One region of the Brucella intermedia LMG 3301 genome, then DNA from elsewhere that is predicted to be linked to it. Evidence: predicted binding sites of a transcription regulator. Region 1 holds the regulator's gene; each other region holds the start of a gene.

Region 1 (9,809 bases):
CGGTCATGCCGACAACGATCTTCATCATTTTTGCTGCATGGTTCTTCGCGCGGTCGTCGCCGAAGATCGAGGCCCGGTTGCTCGCGGATCAACGTTTCGGACCGCTGGTCATAAAATGGCGCGAGCGTGGTGCCATTCCGCCGCGCGCCAAGCTCTACGCCTGTCTTGGCATGGCATTCGGATATGGCCTTTTCTGGTGGGGCGCCAAACCCGGCTGGTTGCTGGCAACAGCGGTAACGCTGTTCATGCTGGGTTCTGCCGCCTATGTGTTGTCTCGCCCGAACGAGTGAGTTTAGACCGGGTAATGACTCAACTTAAAGGCGTCCCGTTCTAATCACCTACGGGGTCACGTCGAACCCGAACCATTTTTCGGATAGCCTTTTGATAGTGCCATCGGCCTTGGCCGCCATGATTGCAGAATCGAATTGGCGCTTGAGATCAGCTTCGTCCTTGCGCAGACCGACAGCGACCCCGCGTCCGAGCAGGCCGCCTTTGAAAAGCGGCCCGGTCATGACGACGTTGGAATAGGCCTGCGTCTTCTGTATCGTGTTCAGATAGGATCGGGCGGTGACCTGCATGTCGATGCGTCCGTTTGCGAGATCGAGATCGACCTGCTCGGCGGTTTTATACTCGCGGATAGTGGTTCCTTCTCTGAAATATGCATTGATCAGAGATTGGGCTATCGATCCACCCACGACACCGACGGTCGCTCCCTTTATCGCGGTATTCACATCTTGAAGGGCTTGCTCCGTTTCATGCTTATTGTCCGAAAGGTCCAGATTCTCCTCCATGTGAGGCAGCTTGCTGTACGGACCGTCGCGCAGGGTGGCGAAGACTTGCGGCGTGCGGCCGTAGGATACGGAGAAATCGATGACTTTCTCACGCGCTTTTGTTGCTGACAGCGCTCCCATCACAGCATCGGCTTTGCCAATCTGCAGGCTTGTTATGATGGCGTCGAAGGGAATGGCGATAAAATTGCATTCGACTTTCATCGTCTGGCAAAGGTGCTGGCCCAGCTCGACCTCATAGCCGTCGAGCGTGCCATCGGACTGCGTGAGATTATAGGGCCGAAAATATCCTTCGGTAGCAATGGTGAGCACACGGCTTTGAGCATGGGACTGCGATAGGGAGCTCGCGAGCGCAATTATCCAGACGAGGTTGAACAGACGTGGATAGGTCACTGCGGAAACCTTGTTTTGTCACTTTGTCGTTCAAAGCATAGGTCGGGAGAGGCGGCTGGGTAAATTGGCTGGAAATTGGGAGCCGTTATTCGGTGGCCGGTCGATCATACGAAACCGACACTCAAGCGGTGGACGAACGCCGCATTATTCTTTGCCGGTTCAAGGCGCGGCAAAACCCCACAAAATCACTGGCAAGCGGCTCTGATACAAACCTGTAACAATAGTGTCATATGAATGTAATATAGAGCGCGTAGAGGGCTAACGACGCCACATCGTCATATGTCTTTTACAACAGGAGCCGCAGCTCATGAACAAGATGATTTCCTCGACCGCAGCGCTCGCCATCGCTGCCGTTATGTCGGTTTCCGCCGCCCAGGCGCGCGATCAGATTCAGGTTGCCGGTTCCTCGACCGTTCTGCCTTATGCAAAAATCGTCGCCGAAACCTTCGGTGAAACCTTCCCGAACTTCAAGACGCCGGTTGTTGAATCGGGCGGTTCGGGCGCAGGTATCAAGGAATTCTGCAAGGGCGTCGGTGAGAACACCATCGACATCGCCAATGCATCGCGCGCCATGAAGGACTCGGAACTGAAGTCGTGCATCGACGCCGGCGTCAAGGACGTTCAGGAAGTTCGCTTCGGCTATGACGGCATCGTCTTTGCGACCGACGCCAAGGGTCCGGATTGGAAGCTGAAGCCGGAAGACGTCTACAAGGCGCTCGCAGCCAAGCTCGTCGTGGACGGCAAGCTGGTCGACAATCCGAACACCAAGTGGAACCAGGTCAACCCGAACCTGCCGGATTGGGACATTGCTGCCTACATCCCGGGCGAAAAGCACGGCACCCGCGAAGTCTTTGAAGAAAAGGTTCTGGCTGACGGCTGCAAGCACTCCGGCGCTCTGGACGAAATCAAGAAGACCGGCCTCGACGACAAGGCAGCCGCTTCCGCCTGTATCGCAGTGCGCAAGGACGGCAAGGCTGTCGACATCGATGGCGACTATGCTGAAACGCTGGCCCGCATCGACTCCAACAAGACCGGCGTTGGCGTTTTCGGCCTCTATTTCTTCGAAAACAATGCCGACAAGCTGAAGGTTGCCACCGTCAACGACGTTACTCCCTCGGCTGCAACGGTTGCTTCGGGTGAGTATCCGGTGTCCCGTCCGCTGTTCTTCTACGTGAAGAAGGCGCATCTCGGCGTTATCCCCGGCCTCAAGGAATATGTTGAGTTCTTCCTCAACGACCAGATGATCGGTCCTGACGGCCCGCTCGCCGAATATGGTCTGGTTCCGGCCCCGGATGCAGAACGTGAAGCACAGCGCGCTGCTTTCTCCGAAGGCAAGACGTTGGCTGCGAAGTAAGTTTTGATCTGTGGAACGCGGGGATGAGGAATCTCCGCGTTCTTCTCCTTTCGCGCCTTTGTATTATGACAGGCGCATTCGCGTGGAACGGCATGGGTGGAAGCTGCACCTCAACGCCATCCGCATTCATCAGGGCAACCGGGGAAATTGAATGTCCTTCTTTCTGGTTCTCGTCAGTATCGTTGCAATCGGGCTGATCGGATTCTTCATAGGCCGCCAGCGTGCCGTTGCACTGGACAAGGCGCAGTCTGCTTCCGCAAAAGCCTCGCCGACCGAGAAAATGCATTCCCGCCCGCATTATCATGGCTGGTGGGTTTTCCTCGTTTCAGCATTGCCTGCGGTTCTGTTCCTCGCAATATGGGCCGTAGGAACGTCGGTTTATCTGGATCACAGTGCGACCGCCCGCTTGCCGGATGCCGTTGAGGAAGGGTCCTTCACCAATCGCAGCCTGCAACTCGGCATGGTTCGCGGTCTTGCCAGCGGGCTTGACCGGCTGACGCCTGCCGAACTTGAAAATTTCCCGTCGAACTATCAGGACGCCCGCACGCTTCTGGGGGCAAAGGGCGTGGCGCTCGCGACCGAGGGCCAGGACTATATGGTGCCGATCGCGCTTTACCTGAAAAAGGCAACGGCCCTCACGCACACCATCGGTTCGGCTGTTTCCCTGGTGATCGCCGTGGCGGGCCTGATTTTCGGCCTCTCCACGATCAGCCGGCGCATGCGCGCACGCAACAATGTCGAGCGGATCGTTCTCTGGGGGCTGATTGCAGCCTCCGGCATCGCCATCCTGACGACCATCGGCATCATCTGCTCGATGCTGTTCCAGACCATCAGCTTCTTCCAGTCCGTTTCGCCGTGGGACTTCTTCTTCGGCACGGTGTGGGACCCGCGCTTTGCCGCTGCCGGTTCGGGCGGCGAGACTGGCCAGTTCGGTCTTATCCCGCTTCTGGCAGGCACGCTCTATATCGCATTCGTGGCCATGCTGTTCGCGGTTCCGGTCGGATTGTTCTCCGCCATCTACATGGCCGAATATGCTTCGCCGCGCGTGCGCACCGTGGTCAAGCCGGTTCTGGAGCTTCTGGCCGGTATTCCCAGCATCGTCTACGGCTTCTTTGCGCTCGTGACCGTCGGACCTTTCCTGCGCGATCTGTCCATCGCCATTGCTGGCGGGCAGGGTTTCATCATGGCGCAGAGCGTTCTGACCGCCGGTCTTGTCATGGGCGTGATGCTGATCCCGTTCGTATCCTCGCTTTCCGATGACATCATCACTGCCGTGCCGCGTGCGTTGCGCGACGGCTCGCTTGGTCTCGGCGCGACCCGTTCCGAAACCATCAAGCGGGTGGTCCTTCCGGCGGCATTGCCGGGCATCGTGGGCGCACTTCTGATGACTGCCTCGCGCGCCATCGGCGAAACCATGATCGTGGTTCTGGCGGCAGGTGTTGCGGCGCGCATCAACATCAATCCCTTCGAGGCGATGACCACCATCACGGTGAAGATCGTCAACCAGCTGACCGGCGATCTTGAGTTCAATTCGCCGCAGACGCTGGTGGCCTTTGCACTCGGCATCACGCTTTTCGTCCTGACGCTGATCATGAACATCTTTGCGCTGCACATCGTGCGCAAGTACCGGGAGCAGTACGAATAATGACCGATACGACCTTTAATGCCAGCGGCGCCGCGGCACAGCCGACGCGTCGCGATATCGGACTGAAACGCCGCTACGCTGCCGAACGTCGCTTCCGCTATTACGGTATTGCTGCGATTGCCATCGGCGTATTCTTCCTGTGCGCGCTCCTGTTCTCGGTTTTCTCCAAGGGCTATACCGCCTTCTGGCAGACGACGCTTTATCTGCCGGTAAAGCTTGAAGAGAGCGTGATCGATCCGGGCAACAAGCGCGCGGCCGATCCGAATGTGCTGATCACGGCCAATTATCCGCTGCTGGTGCGCAACGCTCTGGCTGAAAAGCTTGGTGTTTCGACGACAGATCGACCAGCAATGCGGGACCTTGGCCGTTTCTATTCGGACGGCGTGCGCATTCAGCTGCGCGAGATCGTGATGAACAACCCCTCGCTCATCGGCACGACACAGGTCGTTCCGGTTCTGGCGGGCGCGGACATCGATTCCGCCTTCAAGGGGCAGATCGATCTTTCGGTACCGGAGGCGAATCGCAAGGTTTCGGACCGTCAGGTGGGATGGATGAGGACGCTTTCGGAAGAAGGCGTGATGAAGGAGTCCTTCAATACGGGCCTCTTCACCTTCGGCGCATCCAGCCGTCCGGAAACCTCCGGTCTCGGGGTGGCATTGGTCGGTTCGCTCTACATGATGCTCATCGTTCTCGGCCTTTCCCTGCCGATCGGTGTTGCTGCTTCGATCTATCTGGAAGAGTTCGCCAAGAAGAACCGCTTCACCGACATGATCGAGGTGAACATCAACAATCTGGCGGCGGTCCCGTCCATCGTGTTCGGCCTGCTCGGGCTTGCGGTGTTCATCAACTTCTTCGGCCTGCCGCGCTCCGCCTCGCTGGTCGGTGGTCTGGTGCTGACATTGATGACGCTGCCAACCATCATCATCGCGACCCGCGCCGCGCTTCGCGCCGTGCCGCCATCGATCCGTTCCGCGGCCCTTGGCCTCGGCGCGTCGAAAACGCAGATGGTCTTCCACCATGTCCTGCCGCTTGCCGCACCCGGCATCCTGACCGGCACGATCATCGGCCTTGCCCATGCGCTTGGTGAAACCGCGCCGCTTCTGCTGATCGGCATGGTGGCCCTTCGTCGCCGACGTACCGTCAACGCCGATGGAACCGGCGACTGCTTTGCCGGTGCAGATCTATATGTGGGCAAACGAAGCAGAACGAGCCTTTGTGGAACGCACGTCAGGCGCTATCATCGTCCTGCTTCTGTTCCTTGCCGTGATGAATATTGCAGCAATCATTCTGCGCCGCCGCTTCGAGCGCCGCTGGTAAACGGGAGTCGAAAGCTATGAACCTGATGACTGAACGATCTCTCGAGAAAGCCGTAGGAGAAAAAATGAACGCCAACGCCAGTTCCATAAAGATGCGCGGCGACAAGGTCTGCGTGTTTTATGGGGAGAAGCAGGCTCTGTTCGACGTCGATCTGGAAATCCAGGAAAAGATGGTCACAGCGCTGATCGGCCCTTCCGGTTGCGGCAAGTCTACCTTCCTGCGTTCGCTCAACCGCATGAACGATACGATTGAAGGCTGCAAGGTCGGCGGCAAGATCACGCTCGACAACGAGGACATCTACGATCCGAAGATCGATGTCGTCGAACTGCGGGCCCGCGTCGGCATGGTGTTCCAGAAGCCGAATCCGTTCCCCAAGTCGATCTATGAAAACGTCGCTTACGGCCCACGCATCCACGGTCTCGCCCGCACCAAGGCCGATCTGGAGGAAATCGTCGTAACGAGCCTGAAGAAGGCGAGCCTGTTCGAGGAAGTGAAGGATCGTCTGCACGATGCGGGCACCGGTCTTTCCGGTGGCCAGCAGCAGCGTCTTTGCATTGCGCGCGCGATTGCGGTCAGCCCGGAAGTCATCCTCATGGACGAACCGTGCTCGGCGCTCGACCCGATTGCAACCGCGAAGGTGGAAGAGCTGATCGACGAACTGCGCCAGAACTATACGATCGTGATCGTCACGCACTCCATGCAGCAGGCCGCGCGCGTTTCGCAACGCACAGCCATGTTCCACCTCGGCAATCTGGTCGAAGTGGGCGACACGGAAACCATGTTCACCGCGCCGACCGAAAAGCGCACGCAGGACTATATCACCGGACGCTTCGGCTGATCCGGAACTGCGTTTCAACAGACAGTGCGGCTTCCCCGCAATTTATATTACGAGGTCTACTATGCCGTCTCAGCATACCGTTCGCTCCTACGATGAGGAATTGAAGTTTCTCACCCACAAGATCGCCGAAATGGGCGGACATGCGGAACGTATGGTCGAGCAGTCGGTCGCCGCTATCGTCAATGCGGACAACGCGCTCGCACAGCGCGTCATCTCCGACGATCTCATCCTCGACGCCAGCGAGCGCGAGATCGACGACAAGGCCGTGATGATCATCGCCAAGCGCCAGCCCATGGCCGTGGACCTGCGCGAGATCATCGGTTCGATCCGCATCTCCGCCGACCTGGAGCGCGTTGGCGATCTGGGCAAGAACATTGCCAAGCGTGTTGCCGCCGTTTCGGAATCGCGTCAGCCGGTAAAGCTCTATCGTGGTCTGGAAACGCTGGCCGAACTGGCGCTGACCCAGCTCAAGGACGTGCTCGACGCTTATGCGTCGCGCTCGGTGCAGCAGATCAATGTCGTCCGTGACCGCGATGATGAGATCGATGCCATGTACACGTCACTGTTCCGCGAATTGCTGACCTACATGATGGAAGATCCGCGCAATATTTCCGCCTGCACGCATCTTCTGTTCTGCGCCAAGAATATCGAGCGTATCGGCGATCACGCGACCAACATCGCGGAGACCGTTTATTACATCGTGACCGGCCTGCAAATGCCGGCTGAGCGGCCCAAGGAAGACCTGAGCCACGGTATTGTCGTGGATGAGGCGCGTAAACCCTGAACTGCATCCGACCGGACCTGGAGTGATCCCGAGTCCGACGGCTGAGAATGAGTGAATAGCGCGGCGGCACGCGGTCGATTGGGGGGATTGTATCCACCGCCCGCCGCATTTGGATAGGGAAATACTGGATGTCACAGGCACCCAAAATCGCTGTGGTAGAAGACGAAGAGGCGCTGAGCGTGCTGCTTCGCTATAATCTTGAGGCAGAGGGCTACCAGGTCGATACCATGCTGCGCGGCGACGAGGCCGAAATCGCATTGCGCGAGAATGTGCCGGATTTGCTTATTCTGGACTGGATGCTGCCAGGGGTTTCGGGCATCGAATTGTGCCGCCGCCTGCGCCAATGGCCGGAAACCGAGCGCCTGCCGATCATCATGCTGACGGCGCGTGGCGAGGAAAGCGAACGCGTCCGCGGGTTGAGCGTCGGCGCCGACGATTATGTGGTAAAGCCGTTTTCGACGCCGGAACTTCTGGCGCGCGTCAAGGCGATGCTGCGCCGGTCCAATCCGAGCATTCTTTCGCATGTGCTGAAAGTGGGCGACCTTGTTCTGGACCGTCAGCAGCATCGGGTTTACCGCAAGGAAAAGGAGGTCCGTCTCGGACCGACTGAATTCCGACTGCTCGAATATTTCATGATGTCGCCCGGCCGTGTCTTCTCGCGCAGCCAGCTTCTGGATGGCGTCTGGGGTCCGGACATCTATGTGGACGATCGCACGGTGGACGTCCACGTCGGACGGCTGCGCAAGGCGATCAATGTCGGTCGCGCGCTCGATCCGATCCGCACCGTTCGCGGTGCCGGTTATTCTTTCGGTTGATCGACACCGTCATTCAAACTCTCAGATATAGCTCCTGATCGGCCCGCCATTTTCATCGTGGCGGGCCGTTTGCGGATGATCAGCCTGCGGCAACGTTGATCCGATTCGCATAGGCCCGACCAAAACTGCGCGCCAATCACGCATTTTCACGCGATGTTACAAATCTGTTTCCAAAGTTGACGACAACCCACGGAACCCATGGGAAACAGAATTTTTGCAGATCATTCGAAGCAGCGCGGACGTGATGGAGAAACCATCCAAGCAAAAGCGAATTAAGGCAGCGATATGGCGTGTATTGCGGGAATTTGTATCGCATTAAATCAATGCCTTATCTGAATTCGTAATTCTCGTTAATAAATTATTAATATATTTAAAGGGCTTGTAGGCATATTCGCACTCTCGATTCGGATTTCGTTTCAGGCTGTATGACCGCTGCCTGCATCGTTGGGATTTGACCCTTCGCCTTTTTTTGGCCTAAAAATTCCAAAACCTTGAATTCGATTGAGCGACAGTAGGACGTACGATTTTGATCTTCGTCCTCTTTGACTTGCACCGCAGTCAGACGTTCGCGCGCATCATTCCGGATGTGTCTGCCTGAACGAATGACTGGATCAGTTAAGGGTCCTAACATGAGATTGAGCCATTGACGCGCGCCGCGAAGTGGAAATTGCCCGTTCTTGTCGGGCTGGTGGTTGCGCCTTTCGTGGTCACCGGATGCACGACGACCGGAACCACGGGAAAAGCCAATTCGGAAAAGACGGCGGCAAGCCACGTCAAATCCGTCAATGGCGTGAAGACCTACACCTACACAGCGCGTGACAAGGAATGCCTTGAGCGCGCGATGTTCTTCGAATCGAACCGGTCCAGCCCCGACGGGCTTCTCGCTGTCGGCACGGTCGTCATGAACCGTCTCGCATCGGGCCGTTATCCCGATACGATTTGCGGCGTCGTTGGCCAGAAGAACCAGTTTGCGCCGGGCGTCCTCACCCGCAGGATGGATTCCAGGGCGCTGCCTGATGTTCAGGCGACTGCCGATGCAGTGTTGAAGGGGCAGCGCCATCCGAAACTCAAGAACGCCATGTTCTTCCATACGGCGGGCCTGAGGTTCCCTTACAACAACATGCACTATGTGCTCGTCGCCGGTGGCAATTCCTTCTATGAAAAGCGCAACCGCGATGGCTCGCTGCAGAACCCGGTCCCGCAGGAGCCATACAATCTTGCCCTCGCATATTCGCCGCAATCGCCTTCTGTTCCGCAGGATCCATCTTATGATGTGACCCTGCCGCAGACCGGTCCGGTTCCGGGAACGGAACCGACTGTTCAGGTGGCACTGGCGGAGGCTTCCAAGGCTCAAAGCGCAGACCAGAACAGCGGCGTCGGTCCTCAGGCGCGCAGTGACCGTCTAGTGCGTCATCGCGGTGTTGCGGCCCCCCAGCAGGAACAGCATATGCAGATGGCGTCCTACCAGCCGCAATTCGATACCACGGCCCCGCAGCCGACCTCGCTTGGCTATGCTCCGGCGAGCCAGAAGCAGGCTGACGCAATCGGCGCGCTTCTTCTCTCCCAGGACCGTCCCGAAGCTCCGCTCTAAGAAGCGCTTATAATCGGATGCTCTGCAACGCCGGTCTGGTCCAATCCGACCGGCGTTTTGATTTCAATGGCAGATTGCAGTTGTTTTCAGCGAAGGCGTCAGGGCCGATAGACCGGACGATAGATCACCATCGGAGCATCATAGAAATCGACCTGATTCTGCCAGGCGCGCCTGTCGGCCCTGCGATCGAGATCGAGCCGCATGAGGCAATTGGCGAAAGCGTCGGTCCTGGGTTTGAAACCATAGCTTTGGCAGGTCTGTTCGTCAGCTGCACGGCGCTGTTC
Region 2 (9,809 bases), on a different contig from region 1:
CGATCCCGGTCAGGACGATGCAGTCGCCATTCTTCTGGCTCTGGCAAGCCCGGAACTCGACATTCTCGGCATTACCGCAGTGGCTGGCAACGGCCCGCTAGCGCGCACCGAAGTCAACGCCCGCACCATCTGCGAAGTGGCGAAGAAGCCGGACACAAAAGTGTTCGCAGGCTCCATCCGTCCTCTGGTGCGCCCGCTCGTGACGGCTGAAAACGTGCATGGCAAGACCGGTCTCGACGGTTATGACCTGCCCGCCCCGACCATGCCGCTGCAGGCACAGCATGGCGTCGACTTCATTATCGAAACGCTGATGAAGGAAGAGCCCGGCACCGTCACGCTTTGCCCGCTCGGACCGCTCACCAACATCGCGTCCGCACTCATCCGCGAGCCGAAGATTGCCGGGCGCGTCAAGGAAATCGTGCTGATGGGCGGCGGTTATTTCGAAGGCGGCAACATCACGCCGTCGGCGGAATTCAACATCTATGTCGACCCGCATGCCGCATCGGTAGTGTTCAAATCCGGCATAAAAATCACCATGATGCCGCTCGACGTCACCCATAAGGTGCTGACCACCGAGAAGCGCATCGCCGCCATTCGCGGCATCGGCACCCATGTCGGCGAGGTGGTCGCCGCATGGCTTGAATTCTTCGAACGCTATGACGAAGCCAAGTACGGCACCGATGGCGGGCCGCTGCATGACCCCAATGTCATCGCCTATCTCATCAAGCCGGAACTTTATTCCGGACGTGAGTGCAATGTGGAAATCGAGATCAATTCGGAACTGACCATCGGTGAGACGGTCGTGGACTGGTGGGAAGTAACCGACCGTCCGAAGAACGCGCTCTTCATCAAGGATGTGGATGCAGACGGCTTCTTCAAACTGCTGACCGAGCGTCTCGCAACGCTTTGATTTTTTCAGGACACGATCCCGAAAACCGGAAGTCCACCTTTCGGGATCGTGTCTCAAATCACAATTTTGCCACAAATAAGCCGCGAGTGCCTTAATTTCGTTGTTTCTTCGCCATGTTTTAAGTGGTGTTTTCGAGCATTTTTTCGCTCAAATCGCGTGAAAGCGGCGCAAATCGCCGCCAATCTTCGCTTCGTCACAATTTGCGAAAGCCGGTTCAGGTCTGGCTTTGCAGAAGCGCTGCCACTTCCGCAGCGGTCGGCGCGGCGCTTCCCGCACCCGGTCTCGTGACCGCAACCGCACCCGCCGCCGAACCATATCGCACGCAATCGTGCAGGGAACGGTCCTGCGAATAGGCGACCGCGAAACCGCCATTGAAACTGTCGCCAGCGGCGACCGTATCCACCACATCGACCTTGAACGGCGCGAAATGTTTCACCTCGTCCGCTGTCACCAGCAGCGCGCCACGGCTTCCAAGCTTGACGATGACCATCTTCGGCCCGCGCTCCAGAAGATTTCGGGCTGCGGCTTCCGCCGAAGCCAGATCGGTCGGCTCGATGCCGGTGATTTCGGCGGCTTCCGTCTCGTTGGGCGAGATGATGTCGCTGAGCGCAATCAGATCGGCCATGCGGCCTGCATCGCCGACCGGGGCCGGATCTAGCAGAACGCTGCCGCCTGCCGCACGCGCGGCCTTCGCCACGGCCAGATTGGCTTCATGCGGAACCTCGCGCTGCAGCAGCGTGATCTTCGCCCTGGCAATATCGGCTGCATAGGCATCGATGTCTGCAGCCGACCAGCGCGCATTGGCTCCGGCACAGACCGCGATCGTGTTCTGTCCGGCTTCCTCGACCTGAATGATCGCCATGCCCGTATCGACACCGTCGATCACGCGCACGCTTTCGGTATTGAGGCCGAATTCCTGCATCTGCTTCACGGCCAGTTCGCCAAAGGCATCATTGCCGACAGCGCCGACGAAGCGAATGTCACCGCCAAGCTTTGCGACCGCAACCGCCTGGTTGGCGCCCTTGCCGCCGAGGCCGATGCCATAGCCCGATGCATTCACGGTCTGTCCCGGACGCGGCAGCGCGGCCATCCGCGCGCTGACATCCACATTCACACTGCCGAAAATAAAAATCTTCAACGGTTTTCTCCATAGCTTTGTCGCGGCACCTTAACCGGGCCGAAACAAAACTTCCACGCCGGGCTTGTCGCCATGCACAGAGAGAAAAGGGGCTCGCGCACCCAAGCCCTGTTCGTCAATGCGGCTCCGCCCCTGATTGCAGTTCCCGCTTCAGCAGTTTTTCGAGCCAGTCGGCAAAGACCTGAAGCCGACGGGAAAGATGCTGGCGGTGTGAATATAGAAACGTCATTCGCATCGGCGCGGCGCGCATATCGGCCATTACCTCGATCAGTTCGCCGGCTTCCAGATGGCGTCTGACGTCGTAGGCCGGAATCTGGATGAGGCCGAGACCGGCAAGACAACAGGCGATATAGGCTTCGGCGCTGTTGACGGTGACGCGGCCGCGCACCGGAATCGATCGCGTTGCGCCAGCTTCGCTCCACTCCCACGGCTCGACGCGCCCGCTCGACGGCGAGGCATAGTTGATGGCCCAATGGGCGGAAAGGTCATGAGGCGTTTCGGGAATACCGTACCGCTCAAGATAGGCGGGGCTCGCAACGTTGATCAGCGGAAGCTCGCCGAGCGATCGGGCGATCAGCCCGGAATCCGTCAATGGTCCCACGCGCAGAACGCAATCGACACTCTCTTCGACAAGATTGACGGCGCGATCAGTCACTCCCAGATGTATATCGATTTCCGGATAGGCATCCAGAAACTCGGGCAGGGCTGGCGCGATGATCAGACGTCCGATGCGGCCGGGAACGTCGATCCGCAACGTGCCGGATGGCGTCGCGGTATTCCGAAACAGATTTTCCGCTTCCTCCATATCCGCAATCAGACTCAGGCATCGTTCATAGAAGGCGGCGCCATCCTGCGTCGTCGACACGCTTCTGGTGGTCCGGTGGAGGAGCCTCGCCCCGAGGCGCCCCTCCAGCTCGAGAACCGCCGCCGAAACAGAGGAACGCGGCACGCCGAGCGTATCGGCGGCGCGCGTAAAACTCGAACATTCGACGACACGGGCGAAGATACGAAAGAGGTCGATGCGATCCAAGATAATCTGCCTCCATTGTCCGTCAAACCTGACAGGTGTTGTCAGAATGACGGTCTTTATAGCGCTATCCTAGACGATACTCTTCGGATTTGAAAGCGGCTGCATGGCGCAGCCGCATCGGAAAAGAAGGTTGAAGCCATGACGGACCACAGCATCAAGGGCAAAACGGTTATCATCGCCGGTGGCGCCAAGAACCTCGGCGGATTGATCGCGCGCGATCTTGCGGAACACGGGGCAAAGGCGATCGCAATTCATTATAACAGCGCAGCGTCCAAAGCGGACGCGGACGCCACTGTCGCCGCCGTGAAGGCCGCAGGCGCGCAAGCGGTTTCCTTCCAGGCCGATCTCACCACCGCCGGTGCGATGGAGAAACTGTTCGCCGATACGGTTGCCGCCATCGGACGTCCCGACATTGCCATCAACACGGTGGGCAAGGTTTTGAAGAAGCCGATCGTCGAAGTTTCGGAAGCCGAATATGACGAGATGACCGCCGTCAATTCCAAGTCGGCCTTCTTCTTCCTGAAAGAAGCAGGGAAGCATGTCAACGACAATGGCAGGATCTGCACACTGGTAACCTCGCTGCTGGGCGCCTACACGCCGTTCTATGCAGCCTATGCAGGCACCAAGGCCCCGGTAGAGCATTTCACGCGCGCGGCTTCCAAGGAATTCGGCGAACGCGGCATTTCAGTAACCGCCATTGGTCCCGGCCCGATGGACACGCCATTCTTCTATCCGGCGGAAGGCGAGGACGCGGTGGCCTACCACCGGACTGCGGCGGCACTCTCCGGCTTCTCCAAGACCGGCCTCACCGATATCGAGGACATCGTTCCCTATATCCGCTTCATGGTTTCGGAGGGCTGGTGGATGACCGGGCAGACCATCCTCGTCAATGGCGGCTATACGACCAAGTAGAGCATTTCCAGCAAAAGTGTGGAGCGGTTTTGCGCGGGATAATGCGTGAGAACGATAAGACAGAGCATTTCCAGCAAAAGTGCGGAGCGGTTTTGCGCAGGATAATGCGTGAAACAATGAGATGGAGCATTTCCAGCGATTCAATCCCAACTGGAAATGCTCCAGGGTCAATGGCGGCCTGCCGATGCAGGGACAGGCCGCCATACGGCTCGCTGAAAATCGAGGAAGGCCTATTCGGCCTTCAGGAATTCGCCCACTTCCAGCAGGACGAACTCATTGTCATCCACCTTGTCGAGCGCGCGGCCTGCCGAGAACGGCAGATTGTTGTCATTGCCGACGACGATATGCGTTTCGTCCACGCGGTCCACATTCTCGATGGTCAGGAACGGCATGTCGTAAATGCCCTCGCGTCCACCCTGACGGCGCTTGTTTTCCGGGTCGGCAATGGCGAGCAGGTCGATATAGCCGATCTTGCGCACGTCCTTGCCGACATTGCTGTCGTCGAAAGCGATCTTGTAGATGCGCTTCACCTTCGACGGCACATCGAAACAATCTGCCTGCGGCTTCTTCGGATCGGCGCAGGCCTTGTCCGCCGTGCCGACGCCATTATCGCGCTCGATGACCAGCGCCGTGGTTTCATCCAGCATGTTGAAATCGCCGATGGCTTCGCCGCCTTCGGCCAGCGGATAGAGCCAGGACCGGCCCGTCCACTTCTTGTCGGCGACGCTGAACTCGATGACGCGCAGGCCCGTCTTGCCGCTCTCGGTCTTTTCCGGCGCACCGTCGACGAAAAGCGGGCCTTCCAGAAGCCCATAAAGCTTCGTACCGTCCTTCGACATGGCAAGACCTTCGAAGCCGCCGGAACGCTTCAGATTATAGGCCGGGAGCTTGAGGCTCGGATTGGCGGGCAGAGCGAGCTTCGGATTGTCAGGCGAGACAATTTCCTTCTCGCCGACGAAAGTCGGGAACACATCGGTGAGTTTGCCGTCCGTGTCGAATTTCAACAGGAACGGACCGAATTCCTCGCCGACCCAGAAACCGTCCGCCACCGGCTGGATGGATTCCACGTCGAAATCCGCGCCCGTCAGATAGCGCTTTTCCGCGCCTTCCATGACGATGGGAAACGGAGCCTTCCTGTCTGGATCGCTCAGGAACACGGTCTTTACGCGCTCCACCGTTCCCTTGTCCCAGTCGAACTTGACATTGTGCAGCATCAGCATGGCATCCGGCGAATTGAGTTTTGAGCCGAAACCATTGTCGGACAGCGACCAGAAGCTGCCGTCTTCCATGGTCTTGATGCCGGAAAAGCCCTGCACCGGCTGGCCGTCGAACGGCACCGAAAGGCCGGTCTTGCGCACGCCGTCCTTGCCTTCAACCGTGCCGATGCCCTCGGCGCGCTTGCGGTCGGCGGTGGTGAACTTGCCGGATGTCTTCAGGTGTTCTGCCGCATCCTCCGGCGCAGCGATGATGGTGTTCGCCGGCAGGATGGCATGGGCCTTGAGCGTTGCGGGAAAAGCCTTTTCTTCAGCGGAGGCCGGAAACGCCAATGCGACGGCACCGGCAAGCATGGTAGAGGCGACAAGACGCGATATCATGATAAGTCCCCGTTGGATTGGAAATACAGGGATGGAATTAGGCTGGCTTTGTATCGCTGGCTTGACGCTTCCATGAAGCTTTGACGAAGGTCCCCGGCTTTCACCGGGGGCCACCGTCTCATCAGGTCATTTTACCAGGGCGCTGAGATGCTAACGCATCACGCCCTGAAAATGCCCAGTCGCCGCACGGGCTTAACCAAAACTCGATGAGTTTGACTCATCGAGTTTTGGTATTACACCGCGATCTTGCCGCCGCCCTGTTTGGTGATGGCCACCACGGCAGGCCGCACCGGCATATCGTCCTTGAAGTCCGGCCAGCGGGTGGACAGATCCTCATAATAGGACGGACGGCCATGACCGTCCCAGTCCTCGCCGCCATCGCCCGGATGCTGCACGGCGACAAAGGCCGTTTCATCGTCCGGTGCGAACAGCGGACCGCACATTTCCGCGCCCACCGGCACGCGGTAGAACAGTTTCGAGGTTGCGCGCGCATCGCCTTCCGTGTCGACGGCCCAAAGCCCGTCGGTGCGGCCTGTATCCTTGTTGCTGTTGCCATCGGTTGCGACCCACAGCCGACCGGCGCTGTCGACGGCGGCATTGTCCGGCATGCCGAACCAGCCATTGCGCGTCGTATCGGTGGAGAAGCTGGCGCCAACTTCGGCAACGGAAGGATCGCCGCATTTCAGCAGCACTTCCCACTTGCCGGTCGTGGCGGCAAAATCCTGCCCGTCTTCCTCGATCTCGATGATATGGCCGAAGGCGTTCTTGGCGCGCGGATTGGCGGCATCCACCTGATCGTCCTTGCGCTTGGTATTGTTGGTGAGCATGACATAGACGCGGCCATTGACCGGGTTCGGCTGCACGTCTTCCGGGCGGTCCATCTTGGTGGCGCCGAGAAGATCGCCAGCGCGGCGGGTTTCGATCAGCACATCGGCCTGGCTCTTGAAACCGTTCTGTTCGGTGAGCGGACCCTGTCCGAACACCAGCGGCATCCACTCCACCTTGCCGTCCTCATGGAACTTCGCCACGTGCAGCGTGCCTTCATCCAGCAGGTCCATATTGGCGGCGCGGTCATCAGGGTTGAACTTGCCCGCCGTCACGAACTTGTAGACATAATCGAAGCGTTCGTCGTCGCCCAGATAGAAGACCACGCGCCCATCCTTGCTGACGATGGATTCCGCTCCCTCGTGCTTGAAACGGCCAAGCGCGGTGCGCTTCTTCGGCATGGAGTTCGGATCGGACACATCCACCTCGACGATCCAGCCGAAACGGTTCGGCTCGTTCGGTTCCTTGGAAACGTCGAAACGGTCGTAGAAACGGCCCCATTCATACGAGCCTTCGGGAATGCCCATGCGCTTGTAATTGGCCGCTTCCGCGTGGCCTTCCGGCAGTTCACCAATGAAATAACCGTGGATGTTTTCCTCGGCCATGATGTAGGTGCCCCATGGGGTGACGCCGCCCGCACAATTGTTGATCGTGCCGAAGACCTTGGTGCCGGATGGATCGGCATTAGTCTTGACGCGATCATGACCCGCGACCGGCCCGCTCAGCACCATCTCGGTATTGGAAGTGATACGGCGGTTCTTCGCGCCGTCGAGCACCGGCTGCCATTTGCCGTCCTGCTTGCGGATCTCGACAATCGTGCCGCCATGGGCGGCCATTTCGATATCCACCTGCTCCTTGGAAAGCGGAGCCTGCTCCACCTTGCCATCGACGATCTTGACGAGACCGGGGAACATCAGGTGCGGATTGGTATATTCGTGGTTGACGACCAGCAGCCCGTGTTCGGGCGAACCGTCGATGGCGATATAGCCGACATAATCATTATTGTAGCCGAACTGGCGGGCCTGCGCCTCGGCGGACTGTTTCGCCGGGTCGAATTCCGGCGCATCAGCGAAAAGCCTGTCTCCCCAGCGCAGAAGCACATCGGCATCATAGCCTTCCGCGACATGATGATGGGCGTCCACACCGGCCTCGACTTCCTTGAACGAAAAGGCCGAACCGGATGCGGCGCGCGCATCGCCAGCACTCATGAGGGCGAGCGGGCTGACCGTTGCCGCAATGGCCGAGACGGCGAGCGATCCACGCAGAAAGCCACGGCGGGAAAAGCGGCGGCTGATGATTTCGCCCATGGTGGGGTTATCGGACGGATTGCGCGGATCGGCATCGGCTTCTTCCAACTGGCTGGTCTTGAACAGACTTTGCTGGGAAAGATTGTCTGACATTGCTGGCTCCCTATCGAACAGTGAAGCTGCAAATTAGAAGCAGTTCATGACAGACGGACGACATTGTCCCAGTCCTTGGTCCCAGTCCTTGGCCACAGTCCTTGCCTTCCCGTGATGCCGGGCTGCCAAGAAAACCTGTCAGGAATAATTCTGCGGACCAGTAGAATAATTTTGCTGGCGAAAGCGCTTTCCGATAAAACCGTCCCGATTTCGTCCTTTGAGGGGTTGACGATGACCGACATGACGGCCGCACGGCGCAATATTATTATCCTGACGATTGCACAGGCGCTTGGCGCCTCCAGCCCGCCCATCGTGATTTCGCTGGGTGGCCTGGTCGGCCAGAAACTGTCTTCCGATCCCGCCCTCGTCACGCTGCCCGTCAGCCTGTTCAATCTCGGCCTTGCGCTGGGCACGCTGCCAGCGGCCTTCTTCATGCGCCAGTTCGGACGCCGCAATGCCTATATGCTCGGCGCGCTTGTCGGCGCCTCGGCGGGCGTGATCGCAGCCGCAGGCATTTTTGCGGCATCCTTCCTCATCTTCTGTCTCGGCACGCTCACCGCCGGTTTTTATGCCGCCTATGTCCAGAGCTACCGCTTTGCCGCCACCGATGCGGCGACCGGCGACATGAAGGCCCGCGCCATCTCATGGGTGATGGTCGGCGGGCTCGTTGCGGCCATCGTCGGGCCGCAGCTCGTCATCTGGACACGCGATACCATTCCGGATGCGATGTTCGCGGGCAGTTTCCTCAGCCAGGCGGTTCTGGGCCTGCTCGCCCTCCCCGTCCTCTTCATGCTGCGTGCGCCTAAGATCCGCAAAGACCCGAACGTGGTCCATGATACAGGCCGTCCTCTCGGCGAAATTCTCCGCTCGCCGCGCTTCATGCTTTCCGTGGCCGCCGGCGTCTGTTCCTATGCACTGATGACATTCGTGATGACGGCTGCGCCCATCGCCATGGTCGGCCATGGCCATTCCGTCGATCATGCAGCCCTCGGCATCCAGTGGCACGTGCTTGCCATGTTCGCCCCGAGCTTCTTCACCGGAAGGCTCATCACCCGTTTCGGCAAGGAAAAGATAACCGCGCTGGGGCTGGTGTTGATCGCCTTTTCCGCCATCATTGCGCTCGGCGGCTTCGATGTCGGCCATTTCTGGGGAGCGCTGATCTTCCTCGGCATCGGCTGGAATTTCGGTTTCATCGGCGCGACCGCCATGGTGACCGACTGCCACACGCCGGCTGAACGCGGCAAGGCACAGGGCGCCAATGATTTCATCATGTTCGGCACCGTGGCCTGTGCTTCCTTCTTTGCCGGCTCGCTCCTGCATTCCTCCGGCTGGGAAACCATCAACTGGCTCGTTTTCCCGATCGTCGCCCTCGTTCTGGTGCCGCTCATCCTGCGCCTGAAGCCGAAAGAGGCTGTCGCAGAAGCCTGATCGGTCAAAAGCCCCGCTCTTTCATCCAGAGCCTGCCGCCTTCGGACACTGCGTCATAGACAGCGCCACCGAGGGCGGCGCCTATATCCGTATGCAAGCCTGCGTAGGATGCCCCGTCTCCCCGCTCACCAGGCGGCGCGGAAACCGCGATGCAATCCGTGCCGGTCCCTGTCGAGACCCTGCCGCCGACATCGAGCCCAAGTTCCATGATGGCTGCGGTGCGGGCCTCGGCGGCAATCGACATTGCCTCCAAATGGGCCGCGACCGACAAGGGCCTGTCGATATGAACCAGAAGATTGATGGTTCCGGCGGGCATAATCATCTGCGCGCGTTCCCCCACCCTCCCCGCATTGGTCAGGCCGACAGTGGCAAGGCAGGCGGCATGTGCCTCGCCGGAGCGCCGTGTTGCGACATGATGCTTCTCCACGTTGCGCGACGTCATCATCTGCACCGCTTCGCCATAGCCGGCTTCCGCCAGTTTCGCCTCAAGCAAACGCACCGGGTCCACATCCAGTGTCAGATCGTCATTGCGCACTTCCAGCCAGGCGACGGAGCGCGCCCGGACGAAACC
Region 3 (9,809 bases), 1.4 Mb from region 1:
AACAGAATCGATAAAGTCACTTTATAACGGAAACCAGCAAAAAACGCCAATTTCACGACCTTTTCGGCGGGCTATTTCCGCACGTCAATTCAATGACTTAAAAGATATTCACATAAAGATTGAGCAACGGTGTTGCCCGACCTCGCGCTTTGCATCGACCATGTGCTCGTGATCGTCTACAATCCATGTATCCGATCGAGCATAACATGCCAACAGGAAGGGCGCGTGCAGTATGGGGTTCTACGATACGGTTTTCAGCGCCTTCGTCACCCTGCTTGTTACAATCGATCCGCCCGGGCTGGCGCCGTTGTTCCTGGCGCTGACGCCGGGCATGGAGCGCCATCATCGCGGACAGGTCGCCCTTCGCGCCTCCATCATCGGTTTTATCGTGATGGCGCTGTTTGCCATTGCGGGCGCGCAGATACTCGGCATGTTCGGCATCACCATCGGCGCGTTCCGCGTCGCGGGTGGCCTGCTCCTCTTCTGGATCGCCTTTGAAATGATTTTCGAGAAGCGGACGGAGCGCAAGGAAAAGAGCGCCGAGGTTGCGATCACCAAGGATCACATCCGCAATATCGCCGCCTTCCCGCTCGCCATTCCGCTGATTGCGGGTCCGGGTGCGATCTCGGCTATCGTGCTGACGTCAAATTCCTTTGAAGGCGTGGGGCCGAAAGCGGCCCTTCTCGGCGTCATCTTCATCTGCCTGTTCATCACCTATCTCGTGCTGCTGCTGGCAGAGCGCGTCGACCGGTTTCTTGGCGAAACCGGCCGTTCCATCCTCACTCGCCTTCTCGGCGTCATTCTGGCAGCGCTTGCCGTTCAGTTCGTGGCTGACGGCATCAAGACACTTATCAGTGGTTAAGCCGATTTCTGCGCCTTCTTGCCGATCATGGCGTGACGGAGCTTCGACGAGAACCAGTCGATGAGGGCAACAGCGATCAGGATCATGATGATCAGGAAGGAAACGTCCTGAAGGTTCAAAACCTTGATCTGTTCGGCCAGATGCGCGCCGATGCCGCCTGCCCCGACAATGCCGATGATTGTCGCCGAACGCGTGTTTGACTCGAAAAAGTAAAGCACCTGACTGCCGATGAGCGGCAGAACCTGCGGCAACACGCCGAAGCGATAGCCGTGCAGCCTGCCGCCGCCAGACGAGACGACGCCTTCGACGGGCTTCTTGTCTGCGCCTTCAATGGCTTCGGAGAACAGCTTGCCGAAAGCACCGAAGTCCGAGCAGGCAATCGCAAGAATACCGGCGAACGGTCCAAGCCCCACGACCGACACCCAGATCAGCGCCCAGATAAGCGTGTCGACGCCGCGAATGGTGTCGAGGAAGCGGCGAATGCCGAAATGCAGGAACACATTGGGAATGATGTTCTTCGCCGCCAGAAAGCCGAACGGAAAGGCAAGGATCGCGGCCAGCAATGTGCCGAGATAGGCAATCGCCAGCGTTTCCATCATCGACCACAGGTAAAGGCTGAAACGCCCGCCGGAGGACGGCGGCATCATCATCAGTGCAAAATCGCCGAGGCGACCAAGGCCGTTCAGAATGCGCAGCAGCGAAAAATCGAGCCAGTAAAAGGCAAACCAGACCGAGGCGATAAGGGCTACGGTCAAGATCGCCAAATTGCGCCATGTGCGCCCATTGCCGAACAGATCGGCATATTCGGCCCTCAGTTCCTTTTCGTGCGCGTGTGCCTCACGGGAGAGACTTTGTGCTACATCAGTCATGATAATCTCCCAGTCTAGAGCTTTTCCTGTTTTGATTGAATCATTGGAAATGCTCTATCTGTTTGTTTTATCGCATGTCTTTGACCCGAAACCGGTTCCCGCTTTCGGGAGACATGCTCTAGCCAATACGGCCAAGAAGCGCGTGGCGAACCCGCTGCGTAACAAGATCGATCACGAAGATCGTCACGATGATCAGAAGCAGGATGGCGCTGACATCGCTGTAATAGAACTGGCGGATTGAGGTGAGCAGTTCCTGCCCGATACCGCCTGCCCCCACAAAACCCATGACGGAAGCGCCGCGCACGTTGATTTCAAAGCGCAGCAGGCCATAGGAAGCAAAATTCGCGGCCACTTGCGGCAATACGGCAAAGCGGATGACCTGCAGGCCGGAACCGCCGGATGCGCGAATGCCTTCCACCGGGCGCATGTCGATATTCTCGACGACTTCGGAAAACAGCTTGCCCAGCGCGCCTGTGGTGTGCAGCATCAGCGCCAGTACACCGGCCATCGGCCCAAGGCCGAAGGCGATGACGAAAAGCAGCGCGAAGACGATTTCCGGAACAGTGCGCAACAATTCCAGCCCGCGACGGACGATGAATCGAACCGTGGAATTGGGGGCCATGTTGGATGAGGCTGCGAAGGATGCAGCGAAAGCGACGACCGCCCCGATCAATGTCGCCAGATAGGCGATCAGCAGCGTCTCGAACAGCATCTTGAGCCAGCCGCCGAGGTTCCAGTACCAGGCAGCGAGGTCGCCCCAGAAATTGGCGATGGTCAGATCCGGCAGAATGCGGCCGAGATAGCTTGTGAAGCGAAAAAGATTTTCGACCAGGGTGCCGGGCCGAACATCGGCAACGACGGAGGCGGCAATGGCGACAAGGACAAGCGCAAGGAGAAGCGCGATACCATAGAGCCGCCGTTTGCCGACTTCCCTGCGGTAATCGGCGAGCAGGCTTTTTGCTCCACTGCCGTCGAGTGAGGATACCGTCATGCGAAATTCCTTTGATCAAGCCTGATCCCGAGAACCTTTCGGAATCATGCCCTAAAAAAATGCCCGGAACGGGTTGCGTTCCGGGCACTTCAATTTCTCACGGATCAGGACTTGCGAGCCTTGTCGTTGAACTTGAGCATTTCGATGATCGGCTCATAGTCCTTGGCTTCGGTGGCTACGAATTCCTGATCCTTGCCATCGGAAAGAGCGTCAAAGCCAGCCTTGTCCTTCTTCCGCATGTCGAGGAAAGCCTGCTTGATATCGGCCTTCAGCTGATCCGGCAGGGTGCTGAGAACGGCGAACGGGCCTTCAGGAAGGAAGTCCGACTTGAAGATGATGCGGAAGTCGTCCTTCGTCAGTTCCTTGCCGTTGGCATCCTTCAGAACGCCGCGGCTGACCATGCGGGTCAGGTTGGAATCGTTTTCCGAGTTCCAGGAGTTGGCAGCGGCATCGGCGGTGCCCTGCGCCAGAGCGAGAACTGCGTTTTCGTGGCTGCCGGCGAAGAAGTTCTTACCGAAGAACGTGTCTACGCTATAGCCTTCGCGGTTGAGGAAGAAGCGCGGTGCGTTGTTGCCCGAGGTCGAGTTCGGATCGACGAGAGCAATGGTTTTGCCCTTCAGGTCGTCCATCTTCTGGTACGGGCTGTCGGCGCGAACATAAACGACCGAATAATAGCCGTTGACGCCGGTGTCGTGACGCTGGTTGACGAGCGGCGTGGTTTCAACGCCGGTCATGACGGCGCGGGCGTAGGAAGCCGGGCCATAGAATGCGATCTGGATGTTTCCGGCGCGCTGGCCTTCGATAACGGCTGCATAGTCGTTGGCGACGCGCAGCGTTACCTTGGTGCCGAGTTCCTTGCCGAGATAGGCAGCCAGAGGCGCATAACGGTCGGAAGTGGTCGAGGCGTTTTCCGCCGGGATTACGCCCAGAACGATTTCCGGATAGTCCTTGCTCCAGTCAGCAGCCTGGGCATTGAAGGTCATCGTAGCGGTGAGCGCAACAGCCGCCAGAAAGGTTCTACGGTTAAGCATGGGTATCTCCTGTTAATCCTGAGTTTGGAGCGTGTTTTTTCCGGAGCTTTGTGCGCTCAGGCGGAAAGCTGGCGCAGAACGGCTTCAGCCGACTGCGGAACTGGCATCGGCATCGGTGCGTCCAACTGCTCATCGGCATCGATGACGTCAGCGGCTTCCATGCCGTAAAGGTCGCGTGATGCCATATCTGTCAGCATCGACGGTGTGCCGCGGAATACGATCTTGCCGGCGGACATGCCGACGAGACGGTCGCAATAGCTGCGCGCAATATCGAGCGAGTGCAGATTGCAGAGAACCGTGATGCCGTATTCGCGATTGATGCGACGCAGAGCGTCCATGACGCTGCGCGTGTTGCGCGGATCGAGCGATGCAATCGGCTCGTCGGCGAGGATGATGCGCGGCTGCTGCACGAGCGCGCGGGCAATCGCCACGCGCTGCTGCTGGCCACCCGAAAGCTCGTCCGCGCGATGCGCTGCAAGATGCGCAATGTCGAACTGCTGCAAAGCTGAAAGCGCGATCAGGCGCTCCTCATCGCTCCAGATACGCAGGAGCGATTTCGGCGTCGAAACATAGTTCAGACGGCCCATCAGGACGTTGGTCAGAACATCCAGACGGTCAACCAGATTGAAATGCTGGAAAATCATCGCGCATTGCGCGCGCCAGTCCCGCAGGCCCGCGCCCTTCAGCCCGGTAACATCGCGGCCATCCCAGTGAATGGTTCCCTCTGAAGGCTCGACAAGGCGATTGATCATGCGCAGAAGCGTCGACTTGCCTGCGCCCGAGCGCCCGATAATTCCCACAAACGTGCCCGGCTCGATTTCGAGGTCCACACCCGAAACCGCCACCTTGTCATTATAGCGGCGCGTTATGTTTTTCAGTTGAAGCATGAATTCGTCTCCATTCATGCTTACTCTGAATGGCTTCCATGACACTGCAATGAAAGCCCCATGACGTTTGTGTAAATTTAGATATTGCTACAAGAAATCTATCTAAGCGACTGTTTTGACGCTGATTTCCTCCAGGTGACGCAGGAAGGCTTTTGTGGACAGACCGACTTCGCCAGAATTGTCTATTGTGACAACATCGCCCGCAGCGTCATCGAAGCTGACTTCACGTGCTAGCCGCGCGACGATTTCCTCCCGGCTTTCGCGGCCGCGCGATGCGAGCCGCTCGGCCAGAACTTCCGGCCGGGCCGTAATTACGACCACCGAGCGCGACGGGTAGAGCCTGCGAACATCGCCCAGAACCCGGCGTGAAACATTGGCGATCACCACAGTTCCGTCGGCGATTTCATCCTCCAGCGTTTTCGGCAATCCGTAGCTCAGGCCATGCGCCTGCCAGTGCAGGGAGAAAGCACCCTCGCCCGCCGATTTTGCAAATGCTGCTTCATCCAGACTGTCGTGATCTTCCGTTCCCGGCATTTGCGGGCGGGTGATGATCCGACGCACAAAGTGAAAACGCGTGTCGCCCGCCAGAGCCACACGCGCCGCATCCATGATCGTATCCTTGCCGGCCCCGCTGGGGCCGACAACGGCGACGAAACAGCCTTTCGGCCTGTTGGATTGCATCTGCATCAGAGCACCCGTTCGCCTTCGCGCCAGACGGTGCGGACAACCGGGATTGCGCCCTTCGGACGGACACGGACCAGATCGGCGCGCTTGCCGATGGCAATCTCACCGCGATCATCCATCGCCATCGCGTCGGCAGGATTCTTGGTCACAAGCCGGATCGCATCCGGCAACGCAATCGGGCGTTCGCCGGAAGCCAGACCGAATGCCGACTGAATGAGGCTGAACGGGATATAATCCGACGACAGGATATCCAGGCTGCCATTGTCCACCAGATCGCGCGCGGCGATGTTGCCGGAATGCGAGCCCCCGCGAACGATATTCGGCGCGCCCATCAGGATGGAAAGGCCAGCGCCCTTTGAAGCATTGGCGGCTTCCATCGTGGTCGGGAATTCGGCGATCCGCACGCCATGGTCGAGCGATTCATCGACATGCGCACTGGTTGCATCGTCATGGCTGGCCAGAACGATGCCACGCGTTGCCGCCAGTTCGGCGATGGAGCGGCGGTGTCTGGCCGAATAGGCGTCCGAATCCGCCATACGCTTTTCACAATGCACCCGGAACTCCTCATCCGTGAGCTTCATCTTGCGCATGTAATAGGTGCGATAGGTCTCAAGATCAACGAATTGCCGCTGTCCCGGTGCGTGATCCATCAAGGATGCGAGTTTTACGCGGTCATCATCCGCGAAAAGCTCGAATGTTTCGAGGCAATCGGCAGAGGAGACTTCGCAGCGCAGATGCAGGAAGTGATCTGCGCGCAGGCGATTTTCGCGCACGCCGCTTTCAATCGCGTCGGCAAGCATGCGCATATCCTTGCCGACGAAATCGCGGTCATAGTCGGAGCCGACGCGCATCGCGTCGAATACCGTGGTGATGCCGGAGGCCGCGACCTGCGCATCGTGTGCCTGCACGGCGGCATCGACATTCCAGCGCACCTTCGGACGCGGCGCATAGTGGCTTTCCAGCTGGTCGGTGTGCAGCTCGATGAGGCCCGGGATGACGTAATCGCCATCCATGTCGTCGCCGCCATTGCTGTTGCCGTGGTCGATTGCTGCGATCTTGCCGTCCCGGATCAGGATGGAACCGGAAACAATCTCATCGGCGAGCACGATCCGCGCGTTTTTCAGAACGATTTCATTAGCCATTGGACAGCTCTTTCATCAGCGCATTTGTGTTGGCGGCTGTTTCATATTTCGAGAGGAAGGCTTCGATATCGAGCGTGCGGAAATCATCGAGCGCCTGGCGCAGACGATCATGGCTCCAGTCCCACCAGGCCAGCCGGTCAAGGCGATTGCCGGTTGCAGCGTCGAAGCGTTCGCGAATGAGACGTGCGGGCACGCCGCCCACGATCGTATAGGGCGCGACGTCCCTGCTCACCACGGCTCCGGCACCGACAACCGCACCATTGCCGACCGTCACGCCCGGCAGGATTGTCGAGCCATGGCCGAGCCATGTGTCGTGGCCGATCTTCACCGCGTTGCCGCGACGCCACTCGAAAAACTCCGTCTCGTCCTTTTCTTCCGGCCAGTAATCACCGGCGCGATAGGTGAAATGGTGCAGTGTGGGACGCCATGTCGGATGGTTGGTAGCGTTGATGCGCACGTGGCTGGCAATATTGGAAAACCTGCCAATCTCCGCACACCAGATTTCGCAATCGACGCCGAGATAGGAATAATCGCCCAGCACGGTTTCCGAAACGCGGCTGCGCTCGCCAATCTCGGTATAGCGCCCGAGCGTACAGCCGCTGACGATGGCCGTTTCGTGAACCAGCGGTTCCACCGAGAGCTTGGTCATGCCAGCCCCCGCGGAGAGAAAGCCGTCACGTCGATGATCCGGTCCGCAACGACCGAACGCACGTCTTCATCGTGGAAGATGCCGAGCATGGCGACGCCCTGCTCCTTCTTGGCCCTGATGAGGTCGACCACGACCGCGCGGTTCTTCGCATCGAGCGAGGCTGTCGGCTCATCAAGCAGCAATACCGGATGATCTGTGATGAAGCCGCGCGCGATATTCACGCGCTGCTGTTCGCCGCCCGAGAACGTCGCAGGCGGCAAGGCCCACAGCCTTTCCGGAAGATTGAGCTGCGCCAGAAGTTCGCGGGCGCGGTTGAGCGCTGTCTCACGGTCGACGCCACGCGCGACCAGCGGTTCGGCAACCACGTCGATTGCCGCAACACGCGGCAGCGTGCGCAGAAACTGGCTGACATAGCCGATCGTATCGCGGCGCACCGCCAGCACTTCGCGCGGATCGGCAGTGGCAAGATCGACAAACCTGTCGGCATGGCGGATCATGATCGAGCCGCCATTGACCGCGTAATTGCCATAGACCATCTTCAGGATCGAGCTTTTGCCCGCGCCCGAAGGCCCGCCAAGCACGGCGCATTCGCCGGCATTCAGTTCGAAATTCACGCCGCGAACGACCGGAAGTTCGATGCCGCCCTGCAAATGCATGACGAAGGTCTTGGTAACGCCGGTGACGGCAAGCGGGGCTGATGTTTGCAACATAGGCATTTTTCACCTCACGCATGAAGTTCGGCTAATTTAGGAACAACATGCAATAAACATCTGTTTTAATTTACTAAACTTGCAGAATAGACGACACAAGCAGCTGCGTATAAGGCGCCTGCGGGTCATCCAGCACGCGGTCGGTCAGTCCCTGCTCGACAATATGGCCGTCTTTCATGACCATGATGCGATGGGACAGAAGCCGGGCGACGGCGAGATCATGCGTCACGATAATCACCGAAAGGCCGAGATCGCTGACAAGACCGCGCAGAAGGTCGAGAAGGCGCGCCTGCACCGACACATCAAGACCACCGGTCGGCTCGTCCATGAAGACGAGACGCGGCGCCGTCACCAGATTGCGGGCAATCTGCAGGCGCTGGCGCATGCCGCCGGAAAAGGCGCGCGGCTGATCGTCGATACGGTCGGAGGCGATTTCGACCCGTCCCAGCCATTCGGTTGCCGTGTTGCGAATATTGCCATAATGGCGTTCGCCGACCGCCATCAGACGCTCGCCGACATTGGCGCCGGCCGAAACCGTCATGCGCAATCCGTCTGCCGGGTTCTGGTGCACGAACCCCCAGTCCGTCCGCATCAGGAAGCGGCGTTCCGCCTCGCCGATCTTGTAGAGATCGCGGAATTCACCGTCGCGCATCCGATATTCAACCGTGCCGGAAGTCGGCTCCAGACGGGTTGCCAGACTGTTCAGTAGCGTCGTCTTGCCGGAACCGGATTCGCCGACGATGGCCAGCACTTCGCCCGGCCACAGATTGAAGGAAATATCCGCGCAGCCACGGCGGTTGCCGTAGTATTTCGACAGGCTGTTTACTCTCAGTAGAGGTTGCTCGCTCATTGTGCGGCCTCCTTGTTCGCTGCCAGATGGCCGAAATGGCCATTCGCCTGACGGTCTTCGCAAAAATCGGTGTCGGAGCAGACGAACATCGAGCCGCCGCGATCATCCAGCACGACTTCATCGAGATAGACGCCCTTCGCGCCGCAAAGCGCGCACGGTTCCTTGAACTTCTGCACCTCAAATGGGTGGTCCTCGAAATCGAGGCTCACAACATCCGTATAGGGCGGCACGGCATAGATGCGCTTTTCGCGCCCGGCACCGAACAGCTGCAATGCCGGAGACATGTGCATTTTCGGATTGTCGAATTTCGGCGTCGGCGAAGGCGCCATCACATAGCGCCCTTCGATCATCACCGGATAATCGTAGGTCTTGGCGATATGGCCGTGCCGCGCAATGTCTTCGTAGAGCTTCACATGCATGAGGCCATATTCGGCAAGCGCGTGCATCTTGCGGGTTTCGGTTTCGCGCGGTTCAAGGAAACGCAGCGGTTCCGGGATCGGCACCTGATAGACGATCACCTGCCCTTCGGTCAGCGGATATTCCGGAATGCGGTGACGGGTCTGGATGATCGTCGCCTCACCCGTATGGGTGGTGACGGCAACATCGGCCGTTTTCTGGAAGAAGGCACGGATGGAGACGGCGTTGGTCGTGTCGTCGGCACCCTGATCGATGACTTTCAGCACATCATCCGGCCCGATGATCGAGGCCGTCACCTGCACGCCGCCCGTGCCCCAGCCATAAGGCATCGGCATTTCACGGCTGGCAAACGGCACCTGATAGCCGGGAATGGCAATGGCCTTCAGAATGGCGCGGCGGATCATCCGCTTGGTCTGCTCGTCCAGATAGGCGAAGTTGTAATTGGCCAGATCGCTCATTCCGCGGCCTCCTTTGCCAAACTTTCGGTATCGTTGTTCGCTTGCTCATATTCGGCGCGCATACGGCGGATGAGTTCGAGTTCTGCCTGAAAATCCACGTAGTGCGGCAGTTTCAGATGTTCGACGAAGCCGGTGGCCTGCACATTGTCGGAATGGGAAATGACGAATTCCTCATCCTGTGCGGGTGCGGTCACATCCGTATCGAATTCGCGCACGCGCAGCGCACGGTCGCAGAGCGACATGGACATGGCCTTGCGCT

Evidence for each region. The regulator PhoB, encoded in region 1, activates phosphate uptake and scavenging genes when phosphate is short. The targets are predictions, from matches to a motif close to TGTCATNNANCTGTCAT.
Region 2: OINT_RS19310 (PhoX family protein) is a predicted target of PhoB. The motif match lies at 7,857-7,873, and genes of this name have one in related genera.
Region 3: phnC (phosphonate ABC transporter ATP-binding protein) is a predicted target of PhoB. The motif match lies at 4,690-4,706, and genes of this name have one in related genera.

The regions. Positions count from the first base shown of each region.
Region 1 is NZ_ACQA01000001.1:2,544,844-2,554,652, forward strand. Features, by position in the region: gene OINT_RS12225 (YbaN family protein) at 1-290, shown strand, start outside; gene OINT_RS12230 (transporter substrate-binding domain-containing protein) at 339-1,181, opposite strand; gene OINT_RS12235 (PstS family phosphate ABC transporter substrate-binding protein) at 1,489-2,535, shown strand; gene pstC (phosphate ABC transporter permease subunit PstC) at 2,687-4,180, shown strand; partial or broken gene pstA (phosphate ABC transporter permease PstA) at 4,180-5,497, shown strand; gene pstB (phosphate ABC transporter ATP-binding protein PstB) at 5,562-6,335, shown strand; gene phoU (phosphate signaling complex protein PhoU) at 6,397-7,119, shown strand; gene phoB (phosphate regulon transcriptional regulator PhoB) at 7,248-7,934, shown strand; gene OINT_RS12265 (cell wall hydrolase) at 8,578-9,525, shown strand; gene OINT_RS12270 (hypothetical protein) at 9,624-9,809, opposite strand, start outside.
Region 2 is NZ_ACQA01000002.1:1,442,884-1,452,692, forward strand. Features, by position in the region: gene OINT_RS19285 (nucleoside hydrolase) at 1-910, shown strand, start outside; gene rbsK (ribokinase) at 1,125-2,000, opposite strand; gene OINT_RS19295 (LysR family transcriptional regulator) at 2,164-3,078, opposite strand; gene OINT_RS19300 (SDR family oxidoreductase) at 3,217-3,990, shown strand; gene OINT_RS19305 (esterase-like activity of phytase family protein) at 4,221-5,585, opposite strand; gene OINT_RS19310 (PhoX family protein) at 5,819-7,810, opposite strand; gene OINT_RS19315 (MFS transporter) at 8,042-9,238, shown strand; gene OINT_RS24190 (adenosylcobinamide amidohydrolase) at 9,243-9,809, opposite strand, start outside.
Region 3 is NZ_ACQA01000001.1:1,142,371-1,152,179, reverse strand. Features, by position in the region: gene OINT_RS05495 (MarC family protein) at 233-862, shown strand; gene phnE (phosphonate ABC transporter, permease protein PhnE) at 859-1,731, opposite strand; gene phnE (phosphonate ABC transporter, permease protein PhnE) at 1,850-2,722, opposite strand; gene phnD (phosphonate ABC transporter substrate-binding protein) at 2,827-3,753, opposite strand; gene phnC (phosphonate ABC transporter ATP-binding protein) at 3,810-4,640, opposite strand; gene phnN (phosphonate metabolism protein/1,5-bisphosphokinase (PRPP-forming) PhnN) at 4,743-5,321, opposite strand; gene OINT_RS05465 (alpha-D-ribose 1-methylphosphonate 5-triphosphate diphosphatase) at 5,327-6,466, opposite strand; gene OINT_RS05460 (DapH/DapD/GlmU-related protein) at 6,459-7,115, opposite strand; gene phnL (phosphonate C-P lyase system protein PhnL) at 7,112-7,831, opposite strand; gene phnK (phosphonate C-P lyase system protein PhnK) at 7,899-8,675, opposite strand; gene OINT_RS05445 (alpha-D-ribose 1-methylphosphonate 5-phosphate C-P-lyase PhnJ) at 8,672-9,550, opposite strand; gene OINT_RS05440 (carbon-phosphorus lyase complex subunit) at 9,547-9,809, opposite strand, start outside.